4 regions of the Lysinibacillus sp. FSL K6-0075 genome follow, and region 3 is predicted to be linked to each of the others. Evidence: riboswitches for the same ligand, from Rfam matches in the RefSeq annotation. Region 3 holds a riboswitch; each other region holds the start of a gene.
The links. A riboswitch is a leader RNA that binds a small molecule or an ion and turns the genes downstream of it on or off. The one in region 3 is predicted to bind thiamine pyrophosphate.
Positions count from the first base shown of each region.

Region 1: it holds a riboswitch for thiamine pyrophosphate, as region 3 does, so the genes downstream of both, thiT (energy-coupled thiamine transporter ThiT) here and thiW (energy coupling factor transporter S component ThiW) in region 3, are expected to answer to the same signal.
Region 2: it holds a riboswitch for thiamine pyrophosphate, as region 3 does, so the genes downstream of both, thiC (phosphomethylpyrimidine synthase ThiC) here and thiW (energy coupling factor transporter S component ThiW) in region 3, are expected to answer to the same signal.
Region 4: it holds a riboswitch for thiamine pyrophosphate, as region 3 does, so the genes downstream of both, MHB65_RS12920 (ABC transporter substrate-binding protein) here and thiW (energy coupling factor transporter S component ThiW) in region 3, are expected to answer to the same signal.

Region 1 covers NZ_CP151947.1:4,241,777-4,245,073, forward strand. Annotated here, with positions in the region: gene map (type I methionyl aminopeptidase) at 1-734, opposite strand, end outside; gene thiT (energy-coupled thiamine transporter ThiT) at 897-1,457, opposite strand; TPP riboswitch at 1,592-1,699, opposite strand; gene MHB65_RS21230 (DUF4870 domain-containing protein) at 1,827-2,150, shown strand; gene MHB65_RS21235 (hypothetical protein) at 2,206-2,328, shown strand; gene MHB65_RS21240 (SMC family ATPase) at 2,370-3,297, opposite strand, start outside.
Region 2 covers NZ_CP151947.1:263,384-266,680, forward strand. Annotated here, with positions in the region: gene MHB65_RS01195 (methyl-accepting chemotaxis protein) at 1-227, shown strand, start outside; gene MHB65_RS01200 (AEC family transporter) at 340-1,269, shown strand; TPP riboswitch at 1,339-1,453, shown strand; gene thiC (phosphomethylpyrimidine synthase ThiC) at 1,594-3,297, shown strand, end outside.
Region 3 covers NZ_CP151947.1:900,557-903,853, forward strand. Annotated here, with positions in the region: gene MHB65_RS04150 (VWA domain-containing protein) at 1-170, shown strand, start outside; gene thiW (energy coupling factor transporter S component ThiW) at 663-1,163, opposite strand; TPP riboswitch at 1,258-1,365, opposite strand; gene MHB65_RS04160 (MFS transporter) at 1,432-2,628, opposite strand; gene MHB65_RS04165 (ABC transporter substrate-binding protein) at 3,235-3,297, opposite strand, start outside.
Region 4 covers NZ_CP151947.1:2,626,350-2,629,646, forward strand. Annotated here, with positions in the region: gene MHB65_RS12910 (ABC transporter permease) at 1-560, opposite strand, end outside; gene MHB65_RS12915 (thiamine-binding protein) at 560-850, opposite strand; gene MHB65_RS12920 (ABC transporter substrate-binding protein) at 852-1,847, opposite strand; TPP riboswitch at 2,002-2,112, opposite strand; gene parC (DNA topoisomerase IV subunit A) at 2,233-3,297, opposite strand, start outside.

The sequences.
Region 1 (3,297 bases), 1.7 Mb from region 3:
AGGATAATTGGTTTATCCTTTGTCACAATGACTGAATGTTCGATTTGAGCTACAAGTGATTTATCAGGTGTCACGAATGTCCAGCCATCACCAGCTTCTACAATATGCTCTGCTTTTGCTGAGATAAATGGCTCAACCGCAAGCACCATACCTTCTTTCATAATGGTAGAATCCCATGCATCATAATAGTTTAAAATATGATTTGGCTCATCATGTAAAGATTTACCTAAGCCATGACCTGTTAAATTCATAATAACAGTTAAGTCATTAGCATTCGCCTCACGTTCAACTGCTTTACCAATTTGATTTAATTTAGATCCAGCCTTTACCTTTGTCATTGCTCGATCAAAGGCACTTTTGGCAACACGGCATAGCTTTTCTTTGTCTTCATAGCCTTCACCAACAACAAATGAGATACCTGTGTCAGCAAAGTAGCCGTTTAAGGAGCCAGAAACATCAATATTCACAATATCTCCTTCTTGAATAACACGCTTTCCTGGAATACCATGCGCCACTTCTTCATTGACACTAATACATGTATACCCAGGGAAATCATATTCTCCCTTCGGTCCAGAAATAGCGCCTGCCTCCGCAAACATGCGGCCAGCAATTTCGTCTAGTTCAAGTGTTGTAACACCTGGTTTTGTTGCAGCTTTCATCGCTTCGCGAATTTCAGCACAAATGCGTCCTATTTTTTTAAAAGCTTCAATCTCTTCTTGTGTTTTTACAATCATCTATAACGTCCCTTTCATCTAATATCTATTCTTTAATATAACATAACTTTTTATGCGTATAACGATAAACGCTTTAAATATTGTATGCTTTCCTACTTTGCAAAGTGCTAAAAGAGCTATTCACAATAAAAAAGTCCCCCCACTCATGTGAAGGGACTTGCATTAAGCTTTTCTTTGCATTAATTGTGGAGCGGCTGTGAATAAAAGAACACCAACGATTGCCGTTAATATAGTTGCTGGTAGCATATATGTACCGTTATAGATGATGGAATAGATCCAAGCATTTTGATCGCCAGCATATTCTGCAAAAAATACAGCACCAGCAATTGTATGTGCCGCGTATCGTAAGAAGCCTGCGAAAACGGTACCTATTATAATATAAAGTGCCATTTTTGTTTTGTTCATATGTTTAGCAGCGTCCAACACTGGTCCACGTACAACTGCCGCTAATCCTACAACTGTAAAAGCAACACCATAATCTAGTAATCCTTGTAGCCAGTGCACGATATAGGAACCAAACATTGTTTGCATAACACCCACAAGTAGTCCCGTTGTTAGCCCAGCTACTAGGCCCCAACGAAACGCGATTAACATAATAGGTACCATGACAAGACTAACTGAGCCACCTTGTGCCCATACTTTAAAGGATACCTGATCAAGTACTAGCCCAATCGCTGCAAATATCGCAATCTCCACTAGCATTAACAGTCTTTTTTTGTCCATACATATTCTCTCCTTTGTTCCGATGTAGGATACAAGAGCAGGAATAGAAATGCACTGATATGTCTCTTTCTGACACCATTTTCCCCCAAGAATGAAAAAAACGATGCCAGGACAGAGCCTCACATCGTACAAGTGTCGGTTTCTATCCACATCCCTACGCAAGCGTTAACTTACAGGTTCGAAGAGTCAAGGCATTACGTGCCCAGTCTCAGCTGACATCATCAGCTCCCCTTGTGGTCGTTACATCTGAATTTATTTGAACATTTTCATTGTACGCAAAGGATAGGAGGATTACAACCTCTTCCATACATTATTTTTTTGAAACTTTGCTATTATTCATGCGTAAATATTAAAAAAGGAGGTACAACTATGGAGAATCAAAAAATTTTAGCTGCCTTTAGTTATCTTAGTATTTTCTTCGCCCCTTTCATCGTTCCATTAATTGTGTACATTGTGACAAAAGATAGTGATGTAAAAAAACATTCGATTCGTGCACTTGTCTCTCATTTAATTCCTTTTGTTTTTGGCATCCTGTTCTTTATTGTCTTTGTTTTTTCCACATTTAGTTTAGATCCAACCTCCAGTAATAATACAGTGATGATTATTTGGTTTGCTTCATTCGCCATCTATGCCCTCGTCTCACTTGGTATTGTGATCTGGAATATTATTCAGGCTGTTCGCGTTATCCGTTAATGTTTTATTTTTAAGAGAAACAGGTAGTAGTAATTGTAAAAGGAGCTGTTTTTGGATGAAAGTATCAAACGTTGTGAAAACCGCCGTAAAGTTAGCACCGATTGTTATTCCTATCGTCAGAAAAGTAATGGCTGCAAAAAAGGGAACAACGCCTACAGCCACACCTCGAAAAAAATAAAACGAAGGCGTATTCCTTTTTTTCGGAAATACGCCTTCGTTTTATTTCACTTCAAAATGTGTTTGACTATGTCCATTCAATGTTTTTTCTACATGTAAAACTGCTGGCATCGCAGATTTCAATTCAGGTACATGAGAAATAACGCCAATCATACGACCAGAATCCTGTAAATCAATTAATGTATCAATTGCCTTATTTAGTGATTCCTCATCGAGTGAACCAAAGCCTTCATCAATAAACATCGTTTCAATATGAATATTACCTTGGAAGCTTTGAATCACATCTGCCATTCCCAAAGCAAGACTTAGCGAAGCATTAAATTTTTCGCCTCCTGATAATGTTTTAACATCTCGTAATTGATCCGTATAGGCATCATAAACATCAAGACCAAGTCCACTCTGCTTTGCATGCTTTTCCAATCTATCTGAGCGTCTGAGCTCAAATTGACCGTTTGATAAATGATACAGCCGTATATTGGCAGCTTCTGTAATTTGATCTAAATAATTAATTTGTATATAACGCTCAAAGGATAGCTTTTTCGCGTTTTGTCCATTTAATAATCCATAGAGTTCCTTTACTCGCCCTGCTTCCTGTTCAAGTAATTGAAGCTCTCTCGCTATTTCTTCTACCTTTTCAATAAAGCCCTGGCATGCTTGTGCAAAGCCATTCATCTGTTGCAAACGTTTAAATGCTTCCTCATAGGAAATACGATGCTGTTCTACCCTTGCTTCCATCAACACTAAATCTTGCTTCTCTTTCCCTTGAAGATATGTAGCCCCTTCGGTAATTTGGATTTGCAAAGTGTGTACTTGTAAAGCATAGTCGCTGCATGTTTTTCGAATGGCATCTAATTGCATGGCACTCCGTTTGGCAGTAGCATATTCCTCGTAGCTATTGAAACCTATTTCCTGCATATTTGCTGAAAATTGCTGAAGCTTTTCATTCATTTTGAGCTGTAATTCCTCAAAA
Region 2 (3,297 bases), 640 kb from region 3:
AATTAATGAATAAACTATCTAGTATGTTAGAGCATAAAAATCAGGCAATCATGTCCATCCAAAGTATTTCGGCTATTTCAGAGCAAACAGCAGCTTCTGCAGAACAAGTAAGTGCTTCTGCGATGGATCAACAAGCAGAATTACAAAAAGTAGCAGAGTCTATTCAAAGTATGAACGATATTTCAAATGAGCTACAAGAAGTTGTAAATCGATTTAAGCTTGCTTAAAAGGAAAGGCTGCCTTCAATATAGAGGCAGTCTTTCTTTTATTGTGAAAGTAAGAGAAATTGACCTAAAAAGAATTCAGCACTACTATTAACACTGGAAGGGGGACATTGATATGATGTATCTCGGAATGATTTTCTTTCAAATTGTTGTACCTATTTTAGTGTTACTTGTAATAGGCGCTATACTACAAAAGAAATTTCGCTTTAACTTAAAAGCATTGTCTCAGCTTATTACATATTGCTTTATGCCAGCGGCTGTTTTTGTAAATTTATATGAAACACATGTAGAATTATCTGTTCTGGGAGAAGTCGGATTATTTATTGTGCTCTTTATCGGTAGTCAAATGATACTCAGTCATTTGATGGCGAAAGGGCTAGGTTTAGCCAAAACAGAGGCAGCAGTCTTTAAAAATAGTGTGGTGCTTATTAATTCTGGCAATTACGGTATTCCAGTGGCTCAAATGATTTTTGCTACGCAACCTATTGGCGTAGCCATTCAGGTCATGCTTGTAATCTTTCAAAATATGACTACTTATACATATGGTTTGTACAATTTAATTTCCTCTACGAAGTCGGGTATGACAATCATCAAAGATTTCTTTAAAATGCCCATTATTCATGCACTGATTATAGGCGTTGCTATGAACTATTTTGATATTGGTATACCGCAGTTTATCAAAATACCGGTAGAGCATGTGGCAGATGGATTTATTGCTGTGGCATTAATTACCTTGGGTGCGCAATTGTCACAACTTGAGATCAAATCAATGTTTAATAAAACGGTCTTTGTCAGCTGTTTTACACGATTAATTATTGGACCAGCTGTTGCATTAGTCATTATTTATGTATTGGGATTAGATGGAGTCGTCGCACAATCACTGTTTATAGCCAGTGCCTTTCCAACATCTCGTAATAGTTCTAGTCTAGCATTGGAATATGATGTAGAATCAGCAACAGCCGCGCAAGCTGTTTTATTTTCAACTATTGTGAGCTGTATAACCGTAACAATTGTGATTTATTTTGCAGAAGTATTATTTACCTAGTTAGTTGAAAGATAAAAAATATAACTTCCATCTCTTAGTAATATCTGCTACACTAGCATCAAACTAAATAGTATTAACTAGGGGAGTCTGATGAGTCAGGCTGAGAGAGAAACGCTTAGAGGTTTCTTGACCCTTTGGACCTGATCTGGCTCATACCAGCGTGGGAAAGTTAAGAAGCTATTGCAGAGTATGCAATTAATAGACCTTTACATTCATGGCCGGATCCAAATAATTATTTTGGATTCGGCTTTTATTTATTTGATTGTTGGGGTGAGCTAGATTCGGTCCTTGTATCAAAATACATTTAAGGGAGAGAAGTAGCTCATGTCAGTAGTTAGTGAAAAGAATATTACGATTATGTCCAGCTTTGAAGGAAGCAAAAAAGTGTATTTGGAAGGATCGCGCCCCGATATTTTAGTACCTATGCGTGAAATCGCATTAAGTCCCACAACAGGTAGCTTTGGGGATGAAGAAAATGCACCTATTCGAGTATATGATACGAGTGGGCCCTATACAGATCCAGCCTACCAAGTAGATATTACGAAAGGTTTACCTGCCTTACGAAGTTCATGGATTCAAGAGCGGGGCGATGTAGAAGAATATGAGGGGCGCTCCATTAAACCAGAGGATAATGGTTTTCGTCGTGCAGATGACCCGCGTAATCATGAAAATGTCTTTCCTGAATTAGCAAGAAAGCCTTTACGTGCTAAAAAAGGTAAAAATGTAACACAGCTTCATTATGCGCGAAATGGCATTATAACACCTGAAATGGAGTTCGTAGCCATCCGTGAAAATATGGACCCTGAATTTGTTCGTTCAGAAATTGCAGCAGGGCGAGCTATTATGCCTTCTAATATTAATCACCCTGAGGCAGAGCCAATGATTATTGGCCGTAATTTCCATGTGAAAATCAATGCAAACATTGGGAATTCGGCGGTATCTTCGTCCATTGCAGAAGAAGTTGAGAAAATGACGTGGGCAACTCGATGGGGTGCAGATAACATTATGGATCTTTCAACAGGTAAGCATATTCATACAACGAGAGAATGGATTATTCGAAATGCTGCAGTGCCAGTGGGAACTGTGCCAATTTATCAGGCTTTAGAGAAAGTGAATGGCATAGCAGAGGATTTAACATGGGAGGTATATCGTGATACCCTCATCGAGCAAGCCGAGCAGGGTGTTGATTATTTCACTATTCATGCAGGTGTCCTTTTACGCTATGTACCACTTACGGTAAATCGTGTAACAGGCATTGTATCTCGTGGGGGTTCTATAATGGCACAGTGGTGTTTATATCATCATCAAGAGAATTTCCTTTATACACACTTTGATGAAATCTGTGAAATTATGAAAGCTTATGATGTTGCTTTTTCCTTAGGTGATGGTTTACGTCCAGGCTCAATTGCAGATGCCAATGACGAGGCACAATTTGCAGAGCTTGAAACACTAGGTGAACTAACGCAAATTGCTTGGAAGCATGATGTTCAGGTGATGGTTGAAGGGCCAGGTCATGTACCGATGCATCTCATTAAAGAAAATATGGATAAGCAATTAGAGGTTTGTAAGGAAGCGCCCTTCTATACATTAGGCCCACTAACAACAGATATTGCTCCGGGTTATGATCATATTACCTCAGCCATTGGTGCAGCGATGATTGGCTGGTTTGGTACAGCGATGCTTTGTTATGTGACACCGAAAGAGCATCTTGGCTTACCGAATCGTGAGGACGTTCGCGTGGGCGTTATTACTTATAAAATTGCTGCACATGCTGCTGATTTAGCAAAAGGGCATCCTGGTGCACAACAACGAGACGATGCACTGTCTAAAGCACGTTTTGAATTCCGTTGGCGTGATCAATTCAATCTGTCATTAGATCCAGAACGCGCAGTGGAATATCATGATGAGACACTGCCAGCAGAGGGAGCAAAAACAGCTCACTTTTGTTCTATGTGCGGTCCTAAATTCTGTAGTATGAGAATTTCACAGGATATCCGTAATTATGCTAAAGAAAAGGATTTAAATACT
Region 3 (3,297 bases):
TTCTCTTAGCAAGTATGCTTTTATTCTTTATGGATATTACCATAAGACGTTTTGGTTGGAACTTCCTAACGAATGCGAGGAAGAAAGAACCGCTGGTTGAGGAAAAACCTATACAGGCAGAAGACACAAATGTGGCACAGTTATTAAAAGGTATGAAAAAACGATCTTAAAATAGTGGAAGCAGTGCAAAATATTAGATTTTGCACTGCTTTTTTGTATTGTTTGAATAGAGAGTTGTCCCCTTTGTAGAGAGTGGCAAGATGATCTAAAAAGTGGGAGCTTTGCTCATAAAGAGATAGAAAGCGCTCTAAGTTGAGTCAATGCCGCTCGTAAGGAGAAGGAAGGTGCTCTAAATAGAGCCGCAGCCGCTCGTAAGGAGAAGGAAGGCGCTCTAAATTGAGTCGCAGCCGCTCGTAAGGAGATGAAAGACGCTCTAAATAGAGCCGCAGCCGCTCCTAAGGAGAAGAAAAGCGCTCTAAGTTGAGTCCCTGCCGCTCCTAAAGAGAAGAAAGGCGCTCTAAATTGAGTCGCAGCCGCTCCTAAGGAGATGGAAGGCGCTCTAAGTTGAGCTATCGCCGCTCATAAGGAGACGGAAAGCGCTCCAACCAAGGCCATCGCCGCTCATAGAAGGAAGAAAAGCGCTCCAATCTTGGCCACCCCCCTCAATAAAGAGAAGAATTAAACCTCTTTACTAGCTCCGTTTTACGCAAGCTGCTAGCAACCATAACACCTAGAATGGCGCCGATTGTACTTGATGTTAAAAAGGCAGGTAGGAAGAAGAATGCTGCTACAGATGTTCCCATGAATAATTTTGCATAAGGTACGGCAATAAGTGAAGCAAGAATGCCAGTTCCCACAACTTCTCCGATGCCAGCTAACCACATTTTATTGCTATATTTATAGGCAAGGGCCGCACAGAACGCGCCAATGACACTACCAGGGATAGCTAATAGAGAGCCTGTTCCGGTAAGGATTCGAATGACGGCAGTGACAAAGGCAACTATTACTGTTGGTACGGGTCCAAGTATAATGGCTCCTATCACATTAATAGCATGCTGAACGGGGTAAGCACGTGCGATTCCTGTTGGGATAGATACGAAAGTAGAGCCTGCAACAGCAATAGCTACTAATAAAGCCATGACTGTTAATTTACGAATTGACATAAAGTTCACTCCTTTTGATAAAGTTCGTGAGGAAAAATAAAAAGGCCGCTCCCTTTAAACAATAGGAAGCGGCCTTGCGTGTATATAGTGACAACAGCAAGTAGCGCCACTTCCCTCCGCTAGTGTGAACTAGATCAGGTTCAAAGGGTCCGTATATTACCATATACGTCTCAGCCTTTTAAAGACTCCCCTAGTGGTTAAAATCATTCAATTTCGTTGACCAACATTAATGTAACATACTGCTAAAAATAGTCAATGATTTTTCAGACTATTTTGTATCGGGATGCATTAAATGAGGTGCTTTTTTCAATGTCCAGATGAGTGCAAGGAAGAAGCAAGCTAATAATATGATCGATCCGAAAATATATGGACTATTCATATTCCAGTCAAATAATAAACCAGCCAAAGCGGGTCCAATCATATTACCAAGACTCATATAGGCATTATTCAAGCCCGCAGCGAATCCTTGTTCTTTCTCTGCAAGCTTTGAGATGAGTGTATTAACAGCTGGACGAATTAATGTCGTTGCTGTAGAGAAAATCGTTGCTACAACTAATATAAGGGCAAAGCCAGAAACAAATAATATGAAGAAAATAGCAACAGATGCAATAAATAAATTGACAAGGACTACCTTCATTTCACCGAAGCGATTGAATAGTGGTGTAATAATAAACATTTGTACAACTACCCCAAAAGCACCACCGACAACTAATATAATTGCTATGTCCACAGGTGTGTAATTAAACTTTTCTGTCACAAATAATGACAATGTCGTTTGGAAGTTTGCAATTCCGAATGAGAACACCAGCATAATGATAAGCATTACAAAATAAGGCATATGTATGGAACGAGCCATTTGCTTCGCCAGATTGTCTTGCTTTTGCTTCTTTTGTGCAGTGTTTGGTTTGGTAGATGGTAATAAAAAGTAAGATAAAATAGAAGCTAGGATGGCTGCAGCTCCAGCAGTGTAAAATGGAAAATGTAAGCTAACCTTTGCTAAGAAACCACCGATTCCTGGCCCTATCATAAAACCAAGAGACATGGCAGCACCCAACATCCCCATCCCTTTCCCGCGTTCTTCATAGGTTGTGACGTCAGCGACAAAAGCCATAATAGGAGGTGCGACAAAAGCGGAACCTAGGCCACCTAAAAAGCGTGCTAAAAAGAGCATCCATACATCTGTAGCAAGGCCAAAACCGATTTGTGCAAGACCTGTCACGATGAGACCGAAAATAATTAAATTTTTTCGACCGTACTGATCGGAAAGGTTCCCAGCAATAGGAGAAAATACGAATTGAGCTAAGGCGAACGTTGCAATTAGCATACCTAGAACTTGTCCTGCTGCACCAAATATTTTTAAATACTCCGGCATGACAGGAATAATTATGCCAATACTCCCCATTGCGATAAACATATTAAACATTAAAATATACAAAGCCGCCTTATTGGACTTCTGCTGGGTCATCGAATGAACCCCCTTTTTTTGTAATCAAATATAGTACAGTCTATCATAAAGAATTATTGCTTGGCTAATAGTTAAGATTGTAGAACTGGTTCTATATTTAGAATGGTTTTCCACAAAAGTTTTCGTCCGGGCATCTACGAATTGCGAAATAATCCATTTTTGTAATAAAAATGGATGAAAATGAAGCTGTAGAATGGGAGGTGGAAAATTTTATAGCTCCTAAGTTGCAACAACAATGGATGAACTTCGCTTATGTAGAGAGAATAAAAAAATGTGAGTTAGTCTGTAATGACATAAAGGTTGGCTATAAATCCTAGCGATGATATAGCGGCATCAGAAATACTGAGTGAAGGTTATGTAATATAAAAAGTACACTTTCATGGCTTGTTTTTCGATAAAACAATATAAAGTTGTGCATGATAGATGACAATATCTAGATGCAAAGCTACTCCATAACAAATGATGTAGGAATCCTCGAAATCCAGATAAATTATTTTCTAAATATAATAATGCAAATAATCCATTGTAAAGGTTCTTATTTAATAGAAAGTTAGATAAGCAGAAAAAAACTAGCGAATGGGTGTGAAAACCAATTCGCTAGTTTAATTATCGAATACTCATTTTAAATTCTAAAAATAATTCATTGTATTTCCCTAAGTAATCTGGTCC
Region 4 (3,297 bases), 1.7 Mb from region 3:
ACACTATATGTAGCAGCAATTTTAACGCCTGAGAAAATGGCTGGATAGGCATGAGGCCATTCCAGCTTCCAAAAGGTTTGTGCCTTGGTAGCACCGATCATGGCAAAATAATGCTTTAATTCAGGGGCCGTTTGCCTAAATCCATCCATCGCTGCAATGACAATTGGGAAAAAGCACACGAGGCAAATAATAATGAGCTTCGGTAATAAGCCAAAGCCAAACCAAATAATAAGCAATGGTGCCAAGACAAGAATGGGAACATTTTGCGACATAATAAGAATTGGATAAAACAACTCCCGAATGAATGTAAAACGATGCAACACAATCGACACCGTTAGACCACAAGCAATGCCAATGGCCAGACCTAGTAAGGCTAATTGCACCGTAGCAAATACATGTGGTAGAAAGGTTTGATACGACTGAAAGGCTTCCGACAAAATACTACTTGGCGCAGGTAATAACCAATGTGGAACTTCAGCAAAATGCACGATTAGTTCCCATATGAATAAGAGGAAGGCGATAAAAATTATCGTCCTTCCCTTTTGCAATGCACGTTTCATTACTGATATTTCTCCGTTAATGTATCCATCGTAATACCCTTTGGCTGATATAAAATTTTCACTTGTGTAATAACATTAATGGCACCAAGCTCGATCATCTTCTCATTCATTTTTTCAATGATTTGGAGCAATGTAGAAAGCTCGCCTTCCATCGTTGTTTCCAATGGATGTACCTCATATTTCACGCCAGAAGCATCGATCACAGCAATCGCTGCATCCACATAAGGTATAACATCTTCATATTTCTCTGTCTTTGGTATGATTTGCACACTGATTAATGAATTTGCCATCTTAATTGGCCTCCTTTTTAGGTAAGAAATCATTTGTAAAGGCTTGTTTCGCATCAAACTCGCCCTCTAGTACATGATTGCTAGACATCCATTTTGCATAGTTTTCCCACACAGAAAGCTTTTGCTCTCCCCATTGCTTGGCATCATCCTGATATTTATCTGCCAGCCATTCCTGACTTTTATGCACTAGCTCTTTATCTAAATCTGGAGCTGCTTCGATTAAAATATCAGCCGCTTCACTTGGGTTTTCTATTGCGTATTCATAGCCTTTTGATGTAGCTGCAACAAAGGCTTTGACAACATCAGGGTTGTCCTGTAGCATTTTTTCATTCGTAGCTAGAACAGGTGTATAGTAATCCAATTGATCACTATAATCCGTTAGATACAGCATATTAATCTTTTCCCCACGCAGCTCAGCTTCAATCCCAGTCCATGCATAATAAATCCAAGCAAAATCAATGTCTTTTTCCATCATTGTGAAGAAATCTAAATCCCCTGCATTGACGATATCTAGCTTATTGATATCTGCCTTTTCTGTTTGCATTAATGATTGGAGAACGGCTTGCTCTAATGGCGCACCCCAACCACCATAAGTTTTACCTTCAAAATCCTTTGGCGATGTAATGCCTTTTGATGCAATAGAAGCAAAGCCAGATGTATTATGCTGAATAATCGCTGCGATAGAGACCAGCGGCACATCTTGTACACGCGCCTGTGTAATGCCTTCCTGATAGCTCACGCCAAACTCTGCCTTTCCAGAAGCAACAAGCTGATCTGCGCCCGCCTCACCAGGCATAATTATCTCAACATCTAAGCCCTGTTCCTCAAAATAACCGAGTTTTTTTGCGACATACAGACCTGTATGATTCGTATTCGGTGTCCAATCCAGTACCACAGACACCTTTTTCAGCTTGTCAGTCGCCTGCTTGTCCTCTTTTTCACTACAGCCCACTAAAGTCAAAAGTGCTGCCAATAGAATAAATAACCATTTTTTCATGCGAAAGCCTCCCAGTTTGTAATATGAAAGTGTTCATGAATGAATGTTGTCACCAGAAGAAAGCGTATACAAGGTTTTCAAGCTATCGCCTGAAAACATAAAAAAACGCCTAGGATTCCTCCCAGACGTATTACAATCATTCTTCAAAACTTTGCTTTTTTGAATAGATGTTCCCTACGCTGGTACGAGCCAAATCAGGTTCAAAGGGTCAGCGTCTATCGGACACAATCTCAGCTAGCAACTACTAGCCCCCCTACATTCTTTCGCTATGAACTTTTCGATGATTATTATACCCATAGTTACACTTAAATGACAAGGTGCTATTTTTGAATAGCGATTGTATTCAAGACAAAAGCCCAGCTCTCCTAAGAGACTGGGCATGATATTAGCTAGGTTTCTGTTCTTTTTTGGCTGTTAATACATGGGAAATCGCCCCATCTGTTGCAATATCCACTTTAAACGAACCGTTGGAATGGCGATCTGCACGAGACAATGCTTGTACAGCAATTACCTCTTGAACGCCTTTTTCGGTTTCAATCACAACCTGCTCCTCGTCTGTCGCTTGTATAACTGCTACAATTCGGTGAGGATTTGCTTTTAACTCTGTTAATACTTTTAGTCCACGTTTTGCACGACTTGCTACTTCAACTTCAGCGACATTCATTTTCTTCACGGCTCCACGCTGTGTCACAATCACTACATATTGTGTAACATCAGGCTGTAGCACATTGACACCAACTAAGGCTTCTCCATCTTTTAGCGTGATCCCTTTCACACCGCCTGTTTTCACACCTGTAACGGGTAGTTCCTCCATCGGGAAACGAATCGCATAGGCTGTATCCGTTGTTAGCATCAGTTCTACATCATCCGTCACAAACGATGCATAGATCATCGCATCACCAGCCTTGACGTTCATCGTTTTAATTGGCTTTGAATAACGTGTTACCGCATAGTCTGCGAGTGGTGAGCGCTTAATTTGACCATCTTTTGTGGCTGTGAAGACATACGTATTTGGCTGTTCAAATGTTTCGAAGCCATAAACCGCAATAATCGATTCATCTTCCCCTGTTGGGACAATACTGGAAATATGCTGGCCCAGGTCCTTCCAGCGTATGTCAGGAAGCTCATGAACAGGCTGATAAATATAATTACCACGATTTGTGAACAGCAATAGATGGTGCTGTGTATTTAAGTTTGCTTCATACAATAAATAATCCGAATCCTTCATGGCAAAATCTTGCCCATTTGAAGCGGCATGAGAACGTGTCGATGTACGTTTAATATAACCGTCCTTCGTCACTGTCACGACAACCTCTTCACTTGGCACAAGGACATCTAATGTAATTTTAATTTCTTCAATTTCTTGCTCAATCTTCGAGCGACGTGGCTCTGTAAAGCGTTTCTTAATGTCTAGCAATTCTTGTTTAATAACACGTACTAGCTTAGCTTC